Regions from separate parts of the Streptomyces formicae genome, predicted to be linked through region 2. Evidence: predicted binding sites of a transcription regulator. Region 2 holds the regulator's gene; the other holds the start of a gene.
The links. The regulator HspR, encoded in region 2, represses chaperone genes until heat shock. The targets are predictions, from matches to a motif close to TTGAGNNNNNNNNNCTCAA.
Positions count from the first base shown of each region.

Region 1: a site for HspR is predicted at 3,389-3,407, ahead of dnaK (molecular chaperone DnaK). Genes of this name have one in related genera too.

Region 1 covers NZ_CP022685.1:7,995,258-8,002,095, forward strand. The annotation lists gene KY5_RS34835 (amino acid permease) at 1-935, shown strand, start outside; gene KY5_RS34840 (DUF6345 domain-containing protein) at 958-2,583, opposite strand; gene KY5_RS34845 (OsmC family protein) at 2,902-3,327, shown strand; gene dnaK (molecular chaperone DnaK) at 3,477-5,330, shown strand; gene narI (respiratory nitrate reductase subunit gamma) at 5,379-6,104, opposite strand; gene narJ (nitrate reductase molybdenum cofactor assembly chaperone) at 6,101-6,697, opposite strand; gene narH (nitrate reductase subunit beta) at 6,694-6,838, opposite strand, start outside.
Region 2 covers NZ_CP022685.1:4,997,578-5,004,415, reverse strand. The annotation lists gene KY5_RS21530 (helix-turn-helix transcriptional regulator) at 49-1,026, shown strand; gene KY5_RS21525 (hypothetical protein) at 1,060-1,416, shown strand; gene KY5_RS21520 (hypothetical protein) at 1,441-1,986, opposite strand; gene KY5_RS21515 (heat shock protein transcriptional repressor HspR) at 2,085-2,549, opposite strand; gene dnaJ (molecular chaperone DnaJ) at 2,551-3,744, opposite strand; gene grpE (nucleotide exchange factor GrpE) at 3,787-4,488, opposite strand; gene dnaK (molecular chaperone DnaK) at 4,488-6,362, opposite strand; gene KY5_RS21495 ((Fe-S)-binding protein) at 6,713-6,838, shown strand, end outside.

The sequences.
Region 1 (6,838 bases), 3.0 Mb from region 2:
AACTCCTGCCCGCGCTGGCCAACTTCGCGGGTACTCGCTACGTCGGCGCGGTCCAACTGGTCGCGACCGTACTGAAGTTCCTGCCGCTGCTGCTCGTCGCGATCGGCGGGCTCTTCTTCTTCGACAGCGCCAACCTCGGGCCCTTCCAGGCGAGCAACGACAGCCCGATGGGGGCGGTTTCGGCGGCCGCCGCGATCCTGCTCTTCTCCTACCTGGGCGTCGAGTCGGCGGCCGTCAGCGCGGGCGAGGTCCGCGACCCGCGCCGCAACGTCGGGCGCGCCACCATCCTCGGCACCCTCGGCGCCGCCGTCGTCTATCTGCTCGGCACCCTCGCCGTGTTCGGGACGGTCGCCCACGACAAGCTGATGACGTCCACCGCGCCCTTCTCGGACGCCGTCGACGTCATGTTCGGCGGCTCCTGGGGCGGCACCGCGGTCGCCTTCGCCGCGCTGATCTCGATGGTCGGCGCCCTCAACGGCTGGACGCTGCTCAGCGCCCAGACGCCGTACGCGGCCGCCAAGGACGGGCTCTTCCCGAGCGCGTTCGGCAGGAAGAAGCGCGGCGTGCCGACCGTCGGCGTCCTGGTCACCGTCGTCCTCGCCTCGCTGCTCACCGTCTACAACTACACGGCGGGCTCGTCGGGCGTCTTCGAGTCGCTCGTCCTGATCACCACGTTCACCGCGACCGTGCCCTATCTCCTCGCCACCGCCGCGCAGATCTACTTCCTGGTCTCGGGACAGCGCGAGCGCGTCAACCGCGGCCGTCTGGTGCGGGACGCCGTGCTCGCCGGTGTCGCGTTCGCGTTCGCGATGTGGCTCGTCGCCGGGTCGGGCTACGCGGCCGTCTACCAGGGCGTGCTGTTCCTCTTCGTGGGCGTGCTCGTCTACGCGTGGATGGCGGCCCGCAAGCAGCGGGCCGCCACCTCGAACGGCTGACCTCGGGTGCCGGTGGTCGCGGCTACCTCGCCAGCGGCGCGACGACCCAGCGCTGCGTGCGGAACATGCTGTCCCGCTCGCCGATCTCGATCAGCTTGCGGGCCGCGGGGTACGCCTCGTTGCCCTCCACCTCGTAGCCGACCTCGAACGTGCCCGGCACGTCCTTGACCTCGGGCTGACGCTGCTGCGCCGCGCCCTGGACGCTCTCGCCCGCGGTGACCGCCGCGAGCTCGGCGAGCAGCCTGCGCTGCGCCGCGTCGAGCGCCTTGCGCGGGTCGCGCTCCAGCGGCGCGGCCGTCGCCTTGCCGCCCTTGGGCGGCGGCGGTGAGACCTCCGTGCTCGGCTCGCGCGTGACGCCGGTGGCCTTGCGCGTGGCGATCTGCGACTGGACGACGGTGCCGTCGTTGTCCAGGCCCACCCGGATCAGGCCCCGCCCCGGCGTGATGACGGGCACGCCGTCGAAGACCTGGCGGAACGTCACGTGCGTCTGCAGGGACACCGGGCGCCCGACCTCGGAGCCGTCCTTGGTGCCGGAGTTCTGCATCAGGTCGTGCACGCTGTCGACGACGAGCTCGGCGCCCTCGGCGTACTGCTCGGCGAAGGCGCGCGCCGCCTCGATCGCCCGGTCGGTGGGCAGTTGCTGGGTGTTGCGGTGGTTGGGCTCGGCGAGCTTGATCCAGCGGTTGCCGCCGGGGGCGGTGGAGATGACGCGGTCGCCGGAGGTCGCGTTGATGACGCCCTGGCGTTCGACCTGCACCTCCTGGAGCGCGGCCGTCGGGAACCCGGCCTGGCGGCCCAGGTCGGTCAGTTCCGCGCTCGGGTCGCGGGGCGCGAGCTGGACGATCTGCTGCGGGCCCGGGAGCTGGGTGAGCGGCTCCCTGACGCCTTCGCGCGCGTAGTACCAGCGCCACGCGTACCAGGTGTCCGGCACGTGGTCCCGGTAGAAGTTGCGTTCGGTGTTGAGCCGGTTGACGGCCTCGGCCTGGGTGGTGCCGACCGCGGCGACGGAGGGCGCCTGGCCGTGGTAGATGTCCCAGCTCGCGTTCAGCCACGCGTCGCAGTACGTCTGCCCGGCCCGCCACTTCTCCCAGAACTTCTTGCCGTAGTCGCCGCTGTCGATGCTGGTGGTCTCGAACCCGAAGATCATCCGGAAGCCGATGTTGGGACCGGCCCAGGTGCGGATCGGGGAGTGGCCGCCGGTGACCTTGAGCGAGTCGCAGGTCGACCAGAAGACGTAGTTGGCCTTCTCGTTGCCGAGCGCCATCCGGTTGGAGATCGCGTCGCTGCGGCCGTCCCAGACGGCGCCGAGTGGCGCGAAGAAGACGCCGTTGCCGTCCATGCCGCCGTGCCCGGAGTGGTACACGGCGCACACCGCGTCCATGCCGTAGCGGTCCTGCCAGTTGTCGTACGTCTCCTCGTACGCCCACACCTGCGCGCCGCCGTCGGCGAACCAGAAGTTGCGGTCGTAGAACTGCTGGAGGTACGCCAGCCAGCCGGTGGCATCCTCGTGCGTGTGGTAGAGCGTCGCCTGGTTGACGAACTTCTGGATGCTGAAGGCACCCCACCAGCCGAAGGTCGAGTCGCGGTCGCCCGCCGCACCGGGCTTCTCCGGTTCCAGTGGAGACGGACCGCGGTCCGAGTAGTTCATGCGCATGGCCATACCCCCTGAGAGGATCTCCTCGTTCCGTGCGCGAGGGGGCCTCAAAGTGTCACCGCCGACGACCTTTGCCCAGTTGCCATTCCGGCCATTGAGCCCTTGTCACGCCCCTGTTCTCGCACCTCAGAGGCATCTTTGGCGCGTCGGCCGACACAACTTGTTCGTATCGGCCGAGGCGCACCTGCGCTGCCCGCTCGAACATCTCCCGGGCCGCTGCTGCGCCCCGCGCGGCCCGATTTCATCCGGAGTGTGATCGGATGGTGCCCACGGAACTTCCGATCACGGAACCGCACTGAAGGGAACTGCATCGTGGCAACCACGCGCTCCGCGCACACGGTCTGGGAAGGCTCGCTGACGGAGGGGTCGGGCACCGTCACCTTCGACTCCTCCGGCATCGGGGAGCAGGCGGTGTCCTGGCCGTCGCGCGCCGAGGAGGCGAACGGCAAGACCAGCCCGGAGGAGCTGATCGCGGCCGCGCACTCCAGCTGCTTCTCCATGGCCCTCTCGCACGGCCTCACCGGCGCGGGCACCCCGCCCACCCGCCTCACCACGTCCGCCGACGTGACCTTCCAGCCGGGCACCGGCATCACCGGCATCCACCTCACCGTCGAGGGCACCGTGCCGGGACTCGACGAGGCCGCCTTCACCTCGGCCGCCGAGGACGCCAAGGCCAACTGCCCGGTGAGCCAGGCGCTCACGGGCACGACCATCACGCTCTCGGCCAAGCTGGCCTGACGCGACTCCTGTTGACCGTGCCGCCGTCCCGATGGGGCGGCGGCATCGTCATGTCCGGGGGTTGACAAGAGCCCGCTCAAGTTTTGTGATGGAGGACGGAGTAGACCTGGATACGGGGGACTTGGGCTCGCGGCGGAAGGGACTGGACCATGGCACGTGCGGTCGGGATCGATCTCGGGACGACGAACTCAGTGGTGGCCGTGCTGGAGGGCGGTGAGCCCACCGTCGTCGTCAACGCGGAGGGGGCGCGCACCACGCCCTCGGTCGTCGCGTTCGCGAAGAGCGGCGACGTCCTGGTGGGCGAGGTCGCCAAGCGACAGGCGGTCACGAACGTGGAGCGGACCGCGCGCTCCGTCAAACGCCACATGGGCGACAGCGGTTGGCGCTTCCCGGAGAGCGGCTCCGTGGACGGCACCCGCTACACCGCGCAGGAGCTGTCCGCGCGCGTCCTGCAGAAGCTCAAGCGGGACGCCGAGTCCTACCTCGGGGAGGACGTCACCGACGCGGTCGTCACCGTGCCCGCGTACTTCGACGACACCCAGCGCCAGGCCACCAAGGAGGCCGGAGAGATCGCGGGCCTGAACGTCCTGCGCATCATCAACGAGCCGACGGCGGCGGCCCTCGCGTACGGCCTGGACAAGGGCGACGACCAGACCGTGCTCGTCTTCGACCTCGGCGGCGGCACCTTCGACGTCTCCCTCCTGGAGATGGGTGACGGCGTCATCGAGGTCAAGGCCACCAACGGCGACACCCAGCTCGGCGGCGACGACTGGGACCAGCGGATCGTCGAGCACCTCGTGCGGCAGTTCAAGAACGGGCACGGCGTGGACCTCGCCAAGGACAAGATGGCGCTCCAACGCCTGCGCGAGGGCGCGGAGAAGGCGAAGATCGAGCTGTCGTCGTCGAGTGAGACGGACATCAACCTGCCCTACATCACCGCGTCCGCCGAGGGCCCGCTGCACCTGGCCGAGAAGCTGACGCGCGCTCAGTTCCAGGAGCTCACGGCGGACTTGCTCGACCGCTGCAAGCAGCCCTTCCACCAGGCGGTCAAGGACGCGGGCATCAAGCTGTCCGCGGTCGACCACGTGATCCTGGTCGGCGGCTCCACGCGCATGCCCGCGGTGAGCGAACTGGTCAGGGAACTCACCGGCAAGGACCCGCACAAGGGCGTCAACCCCGACGAGGTGGTGGCACTCGGCGCGGCCCTCCAGGCCGGGGTGATCCGCGGCGACGTGAAGGACGTGCTGCTGCTCGACGTGACCCCGCTGTCCCTCGGCATCGAGACCAAGGGCGGCATCATGACCAAGCTCATCGAGCGCAACACCACGATCCCCACCAAGCGTTCGGAGACCTTCTCGACCGCCGAGGACAACCAGCCCTCGGTGGGCATCCAGGTCTTCCAGGGCGAGCGGGAGATCGCCGCGTACAACAAGAAGCTCGGCGTCTTCGACCTCACGGGACTGCCGCCCGCCCCGCGCGGCGTCCCCAAGATCGAGGTCACCTTCGACATCGACGCCAACGGAATCATGCACGTGTCCGCGAAGGACGAGGCCACCGGGCGCGAGCAGCGCATGACGGTGACCGGCGGTTCCGCGCTGCCCAAGGACGACATCAACCGCATGGTTCGCGAGGCCGAGGAGCACGCGGAGGAGGACCGCAGGCGCCGCGAGGCCGCGGAGACCCGCAACCAGGCGGAGCAGCTCGTCTACCAGACCGAGCGGTTCCTGCGCGACAACGAGGAGCGCGTGCCCGCCGACACGAAGAGCGAAGTGGAGGCGGCGGCCGCCGAGTTGAAGGAGCTCCTCAAGAACAGGCCGGACGACACCGCGGCCCTGCGCACCGGCGCCGAGAAGCTCGCCTCCGTCAGCCAGAAGATGGGTCAGGCGATGTACGCGAGTTCCGGCGGGGGCGCCTCGGACCAACAGACGCCCTCGGAGTCCACCGCTGAGGAGGGCGTGGTGGACGCGGAGATCGTGGACGAGGACGACAAGAGGGCCCCGTAAGGGGCGCGGGGAACTGCGCGCTCAGCCACGAACGACCCGCAGTCGACGTCACGAATCAGCCCGCTCCCACCCCCTCCGATCAGGCCGGGCCCCGACCCGCTTGGGGTCCCGGCTCCGATACACCACGTACGGCCGGAAGAGATACTGAACCGGCGCGCTGAACATGTGGATCAGCCGAGTGAAGGGCAGCAGCGCGAACAGCAGCAGCCCGATCACCGCGTGGATCTGGAAGGTCAGCGGGACGCCCACCATCCGGTCGACGTCCGGCTGGAGCGTGAACAGGCTGCGGGCCCAGGGCGCGATGCTCTCGCGGTAGTTGTAGCCCTCCTCCAGGCCGGAGTTGGTGAGCTTGGCCCACATGCCCATGACGATCGCAGCGAGCAGCACGACGTACATCAGCTTGTCGTTGGCGGTGGTCGCGCGGAAGACCGGCGCCTTGGTGCGGCGCCGGTAGAGCAGCATCAGGATGCCGAGCACGGCGAGCGCGCCCGCCGCCGTGCCGCCCCACAGCGACAGCTTGTGGTAGGCGCTCTCGGTCAGGCCGACCTTGTCCGTCCACGACTCCGGCACGAACAGGCCCATGAGGTGGCCCACGAGGACGAAGAGGATGCCGTAGTGGAACATCGGCGAGGCGATGTTGAGGAGCTTGGACTCGTAGACCTGCGAGGAGCGGGTCGTCCAGCCGAACTTGTCGTAGCGGTAGCGCCAGACGACGCCCGCGACGAGCAGGACGAAGGCGACGTAGGGGAGCGCGCCCCACAGCAGCGTGTTCATGAGGGACGCTCCCCGATGAGTGCGAAGGGTTCCATGCCGCCGAACGGTTCGAGTCCGACGTCCTCGCGCGGCGGCCCCGAGCGGGCCAGGGCCAGCGCCTCCGCGCGGTCCTTGGGCGTGGGTCCGGGCAGCGAGGCGCAGACGGCGTCGAGGACGGCGGCGTACGGCGTGCCGAAGTCGGTCAGGGCCAGGCGGAGGAGTTCGATGCCGCTGCGGTTCTCGGTGAGCAGCACCGGGCCCGCGTGCGCGGAGAACTCCAGGACCGCGGGCAGGAAGTCCGGCAGCTCCTCGCCGCTGAACTCCAGGCCGTGCTCGCGGTAGACCTCCTTGAAGCGCACCAGGGCCATGCCGCGCCGCCGGGTGTCGCCGTCCCGCCACCAGCTCAGATAGAGGCTGTGCCGGTTCTTGAAGTCGAAGACCTGGACGTAGTGCGCGGCAAGCTCGCGCTGCCCTGTCGACTCGGCGTGGTCCAGGAAGCAGGTCAGCTCCGCGGGCGCCGCCGCCCTCAGCAGCGGAAGCCGCGCGCGGAACTCGTCGTCCGGATAGGCCAGGCAGAGCGCCGCCGCCTGGTAGAGCACCGCGTGGCGCGTCACTTGTCGTCCTCCCTGGCCGCGTGGGCCTCCTCGGCCGCGCTCGGCTGTTCGTCGGCGGTCTGCCGGGCCCGCAGCGCGTGGAAGTTCTCGATGGTCACCAGCGGCAGCTGCTTGCGTCCCGAGTCCTGCCCGAAGGGGCCC
Region 2 (6,838 bases):
TCCCCTGCATAGAATCTCGGCGCTTCAACCGAGCGGGAGGGAGCACATATGAACCGGGAGCACACGCCCCATCGAGCCGAGGAACTCTGCGCCGCGGGATCGGCCCTGTACACGCGCGCCCTCAGCGAAGGCCGGGTCCAGAGCGAGGCGGCGAGGCAGGCGCCCTGCCTGGTCGACTTCGGCCTCCTGCACCCCGACCTGGACGACATGCGCTGGCTGCGCCCCACCGCCCCCAAGGTCGCCCTGCCCCGCCTCCTGCGCACCATCGAGGACCGCATCGCGGACCAGCGCCGAAGGGAGGAGGAGCTGACCGCCACGTTCGAGCCGCTCATGGCCCTCGACGCGGAGTTCTCCGCCGCCTCGGACGAAGCACCCACGATCACCGTCCTGGACGGGCTCGAACGCATAAATTCAGCCATTGACCGGGCGATGAGCGAGGCGCGGGAGGAGTTCCTCGCCATCCAGCCCGGCGGCACCCGTCCGCCCGAGGCACTGGCCGAGGCGCTCCCCCGCGACCAGGACCTCCTCTCCCGCGGCTGCCGCATGCGGACGCTCTACCAGCACACGACCCGGCACTCCCTGCCCGTACTCGGCTACTTCGAACAACTGGAGGGCGACGCGGAGGCCCGCACGCTCGACGAGGTCACCGACCGGCTCTTCGTCTTCGACAGGACCGTGGCGTTCATTCCGGCGTGCAAGGACCGCACCCTCGCCCTGGAACTGCGCCACCCCGCGCTCGTCGAGTACTTCGCCACCACGTTCTGGCGCCTGTGGCGCCTGGCCACGCCCATGTGGCCGCAGGCCGCGCCCCAACTCTCCGAGAACGGCGTCACCGCACGCCAACGCGCCATCGCGAGCCTCCTCATCGAGGGCCTCACCGACGCGGAAATCGCCACGCGCCTGGGCATGAACGTCCGCACCGCCCGCGTCCACATCGCCAAACTCGCGGCGACGCTCGGCAGCGGCAGCAGGGCCCAACTGGGCTTCCTCATCGGGCAGTCAGGCATCTTGAGCCAGAACTCCTGACCCTCGACCGACCCCGCTCACACGAGGAGAGAGATGGCCGACGAAACCTCCCGAGCCACCGTCAGCGGTGACGGCAGCGGTGACGGCAGCGACAGCGAGTTCCAGCGGATCCGCTATCTCGGCCCTTATTTACTGTTCGTCACCGCCAACGCCGGGACCAGTCGCGTTTCCCTCTCGGAGAGGCCGTTCGTCTTCTGGGTCTTCGTCGCGTGCGCCGTGCTCGGTGTCGTGACGACCGTCGCGTGCTTGAAGAGCATGAAGAACAGCCGCACCTCCCGCGGTGACGGGCAGAGGCAGCACCGTCCGGCGTACTGGCCGGACTTCTGGGGCACCCTTCTCGTGCTCTACGCGCTCTACGTCACCGGTTCGGTCATCAACCACGCTACGTAGCCGCCCTCACGCCCCGCCGAGGCGCTACACCTCCAGCCACGCCGCCAGCAACTCCTCCCGCCGAGCCGCCCGAGGCGAGCCCCCCTCATGCCCCCGCCCCCACTCCGCCATCGCCGCCAACGTCGTGTGGAGCGTCGCCGCCCCCTCCGTCATGCGGCTGAGCAGCGCGCGCGAGAGGTCGTACTCGGTCTGCGAGTAGCCCGACGCCGCCGCCGTGTACGCCGTGAGTTCGACGTCGGCCACGGCCTCCGCGTCGGACGTCTCGTCGGACGTCTCGTCGGACGTCTCCGTGCGTATCCGTACCGTCATCGTCGGCGCCTCGTCCTCGCCGCCGAGGCCCAGCGTCAGGGCCATGTCGACCATCGTGCCCAGGTGGAGCTTGAGGGACTTCACGGGGACGTTCTCGACCGTCAGTTCGTGGATGTCGTCCCAGAGCCAGAACGCGGACTGCTTGTCGCCCAGGGCCGTGACGCCCTCCGGGGAGAGGCGCACGCCGGGTGCCAGCCCGGACGGCTTCGCGCCCACGTACACATCGCCTTCGGCGATCCAGAAAAGACCCACCATGGCCATGGTCGGCTCAACTCCCCCACATAGCGGACAACACGCAGAACAGGGGCCGGAGGGTGGTCACCCTCCGGCCCCTGCTTCAGACTACGAAATCTGGAGAACTACTGCTCCGACGACCTCTTGGGCCGCCACACCACCAGCGCGCTCGTCTGCTGGACGTCCTGGTACGGGACCAGGTCGCGGCGGTACGAGGCATGCACCGCCGCCTCACGTTGCTGCATCGTGGCGGCGGCTCCCTCCACGGCCGCGGTCAGTTCCGCGACGCGCGACTGGAGCGCGGTGACCTGGTTCTCCAGCTCGATGATGCGCTTGATGCCGGCGAGGTTGATGCCCTCCTCCTGCGACAACTGCTGGACGGTGCGCAGCAGTTCGATGTCGCGGGCGGAGTAGCGCCTGCCCCGGCCCGCGGTGCGGTCCGGGGAGACCAGGCCCAGGCGGTCGTACTGGCGGAGCGTCTGGGGATGGAGGCCGCTCAGCTGGGCGGCCACCGAGATGACGTACACCGGCGTCTCGTCCGTGAGCTGATACGCCCTACTGAAACCGGGCTGTCGACGACGGCCGTCCATCTCATGCTCCCTTCGCGGCCTTGAACAGTTCTGCCCGCGGATCGTCGCCCGCAGTCGCCTTGCGGTAGGACTCCAGTGCTTCCTTCGCCTCGTCGGACAGCGACGTCGGTACCACGACGTCCACCGTCACGAGCAGGTCGCCGCGGGTACCGTCCTTGCGGACCGCTCCCTTGCCGCGCGCCCGCATCGTACGACCGTTGGGCGTGCCCGCGGGCAGCTTCAGCGTGACCGGCGGGCCGCCCAGGGTGGGCACCTTGACCTCGCCGCCCAGCGCGGCCTCCGCGTACGTCACGGGAACCGTGACCGTGAGGTTGTCGCCCTTGCGGCCGAAGACCGGGTGGGCCTCCACGTGCACGACGACGTACAGGTCGCCCGCCGGGCCGCCCCGTTCGCCGGGCGCGCCCTTGCCGCGCAGGCGGATGCGCTGTCCGTCCGAGACCCCGGCCGGGATCCGCACCTGCATCGTGCGCGACGACTTGGCGCGGCCCGAGCCGCCGCAGACCTCGCACGGGTCCTGGGCGATGAGCCCGCGGCCCTTGCAGTCCACGCACGGGTCGGTGAGGGAGAACCCTCCGCCGCCGCCCCGCGAGACCTGGCCGGTGCCGACGCACGTCGGGCACACGCGCGGCGTGCCGTTCTTGTCGCCGGTGCCCGAGCACGCCTTGCAGGGCGCCTGGGAGGACATGCGGAGCGGCACGGTCGCGCCGTCCACCGCCTCCGTGAAGTTCAGCGTGACCTCGGACTCGATGTCCTGGCCGCGCCTCGGCTGCGTACGCGTGCCGGTACCGGCACCTCCGCCGCCGCGGTTGAACAGGCCCCCGAAGACGTCACCGAGACCGCCCCCGAAGCCGCCGCCGGCCGCTCCTCCGCCGCCCGGGGCGTTGCCTCCGAAGAGGTCGCCCAGGTCGAAGTTGAACGAACCGCCGCCGGCTCCGGGACCCTGCCGGAATCCGCCGTTGCCGAAGAGAGCACGCGCTTCGTCGTACTCCTTGCGCTTCTTGGGATCGCCGAGGATGTCGTTCGCCTCGGAGATCTCCTTGAAGCGCTCCTCCGCCTTGGTGTTTCCCTTGTTGGCGTCCGGGTGGTTCTCGCGGGCGAGCTTCCGGTACGCCTTCTTGATCTCGGCTTCGGTGGCGTCCTTGGGGACGCCGAGGACCTTGTAGTAGTCCTTCTCGATGAAGTCCTTGGTGCTCATCCCCGACGTCCCTCCTCTCTGGTCAGTGCAACGTCAGTTACGTCAGCCCTCGTCCGGGCCACCGTTGTCCTTGTCCGCTGCCTCCGCCTGGTCGGCGTCGGCGTCGACCGTCTCGCCCTTGACCGTCTGCGCGCCCGGCTGCGGCTCCGCCACGGCAACGCGCGCGGGGCGGATGGTGCGCTCGCCGATCCGGTACCCGGGCTGCAGGATCGCGACGCAGGTCGTCTCGGTGACGTCCGGCGCGTACGAGTGCATCAGGGCCTCGTGGATCGTCGGGTCGAAGGGCTCGCCCTCCTTGCCGAACTGCTGGAGGCCCAGCTTGGCGACGACGGTCTCCAGGGACTCCGCCACCGACTTGAACCCGCCCACCAGTTCGCCGTGCTCACGGGCGCGGCCGACGTCGTCGAGGGTCGGGAGCAGCTCGCCCAGGAGGTTCGCCGCGGCGATCTCCTTGACGGTGACCTTGTCCCGCTCCACCCGACGGCGGTAGTTCTGGTACTCGGCCTGCAGCCGCTGGAGGTCCGCCGTGCGCTCGTTGAGCGCGGTGCGCACCTGGTCCAGCTGTGCGGTCAGGCCCACGTCCTGCGCGGACGTCTTGGTGCTTTCAGCGTCCCCGGCCGGGGCCGCCGGGCCCTCCTCGGTGGAGGGCTCGGCGGACTTCGGCGCGGCGTCATCGGGGGTGGCGCCGGAGGGGACGTCAGGGTTCTCGGCGTTCTCGCCGAGGCCCGGGGTCTCCTCGGTCATCAGGCGGCGCCACCCTTCGCGTCACCGGGCTTCTCGTCGTCGACGATCTCGGCGTCGACGACGCCGTCGTCTTCCTTCGACATGTTCGGCGCCTCGCCACCGGGGGCAGCGCCCTCGGGACCGCCCGCGGCCTGCGCGCCCTGGGCGTCGGCGTACATGGCCTGGCCCAGCTTCTGCGAGACGGCGGCGACCTTCTCGGTCGCGGTGCGGATCTCGGCCGAGTCCTCGCCCTTGAGCTTCTCCTTCAGCTCGGTGACGGCTTCCTCGACCTCGGTCTTCACATCGCCGGGGACCTTGTCCTCGTTGTCCTTGAGGAACTTCTCGGTCTGGTAGACGAGCTGCTCGCCCTGGTTGCGGGACTCGGCGGCCTCGCGGCGCGCGTGGTCCTCGTCCGCGTACTTCTCGGCCTCCTGGCGCATGCGGTCGACCTCGTCCTTCGGCAGCGAGGAGCCACCGGTGACGGTCATCTTCTGCTCCTTGCCCGTGCCGAGGTCCTTCGCGGTCACGTGCATGATGCCGTTGGCGTCGATGTCGAAGGAGACCTCGATCTGCGGGACGCCGCGCGGGGCCGGGGGCAGGCCCGTGAGCTCGAACATTCCGAGCTTCTTGTTGTACGCCGCGATCTCGCGCTCGCCCTGGTAGACCTGGATCTGCACGGACGGCTGGTTGTCCTCGGCCGTCGTGAAGATCTCCGAGCGCTTGGTCGGGATCGTGGTGTTGCGCTCGATGAGCTTGGTCATGATCCCTCCCTTGGTCTCGATGCCGAGGGACAGCGGGGTCACGTCGAGGAGCAGGACGTCCTTGACCTCGCCCTTGAGGACACCGGCCTGGAGCGAGGCGCCGATGGCGACGACCTCGTCCGGGTTCACGCCCTTGTTGGCGTCCTTGCCGCCGGTGAGCTCCTTGACGAGCTCGGCCACGGCGGGCATGCGGGTGGAGCCACCGACGAGAACGACGTGGTCGATCTCGGAGAGCTGGATGCCCGCGTCCTTGATGACGTTGTTGAACGGGTTCTTGCACCGCTCGAGAAGGTCGGACGTGAGCTGCTGGAACTGGGCGCGCGTGAGCTTCTCGTCCAGGTGCAGCGGGCCCTCGGCGGATGCCGTGATGTAGGGCAGGTTGATCGAGGTCTCCGTGGAGGAGGACAGCTCGATCTTGGCCTTCTCGGCGGCCTCGCGCAGGCGCTGGAGCGCCATCTTGTCCTTGCTGAGGTCCACGCCGTGGCCGTTGTTGAACTGCTTGACCAGGTAGTCGACGACGCGCTGGTCCCAGTCGTCACCACCGAGGTGGTTGTCGCCGTTCGTGGCCTTCACCTCGACGACGCCGTCGCCGATCTCGAGCAGCGAGACGTCGAAGGTGCCGCCACCGAGGTCGAAGACCAGAATGGTCTGGTCGTCCTTGTCGAGACCGTAGGCCAGGGCGGCGGCGGTGGGCTCGTTGACGATGCGCAGGACGTTGAGGCCCGCGATCTCACCGGCCTCCTTGGTGGCCTGGCGCTCCGAGTCGTTGAAGTACGCGGGGACGGTGATGACCGCGTCGGCCACCTTCTCGCCCAGGTACGCCTCGGCGTCACGCTTCAGCTTCTGCAGGATGAAGGCGCTCATCTGCTGCGGGTTGAACTGCTTGTCGTCGAGGTCGATCTTCCAGTCAGTGCCCATGTGGCGCTTGACCGAACGGATCGTCCTGTCGACGTTGGTGACCGCCTGGCGCTTGGCGACCTCGCCGACGAGCACCTCGCCGTTCTTCGCGAAGGCGACGACGGACGGCGTGGTCCTGGCACCCTCGGCGTTGGTGATGACGGTGGGCTCGCCGCCTTCGAGAACGCTGACGACGGAGTTAGTCGTGCCCAGGTCGATGCCGACCGCACGTGCCATGTCAATTCCTCCAGAGGTACTTCTTGAGTGGATCTGACTCAAGAGTGCATGACCGCTCCGCTGGAGTCAACAGAGCTGAGTCAGGGTGACTCAACTCTTATCTTGGGCTTACGCGCAACTCGCCCCGTATTCGGCTGCGGGTCGCCGGTGGCTGGTCGCGCGGTTCCCCGCACCCCTTGCGGGGCGCCCCACCGGGACGGGAAACGACGACGACACGGGAAGGGTTGCCTGAGCGACGCAGATCACCGCCGCCCTGGCTACAGTGCGGCTGGGTAAGTGGGTAGTCTCAGACGGACTGCATAAGTTACCGCTTAGTAATAGTCCGCCTCGCAGGCCCGAGGAGCCCCCAAATGCAACTCGCCGCGATCATCGTGTCGCTGGTCCTAATCGCGGTCGGCGTCGCGCTGTTCGGCCGTGCCATCGTGCAGATCTACCAGTTCATGCGGCTCGGCCAGAACGTGCCCGCAGGCACGAGG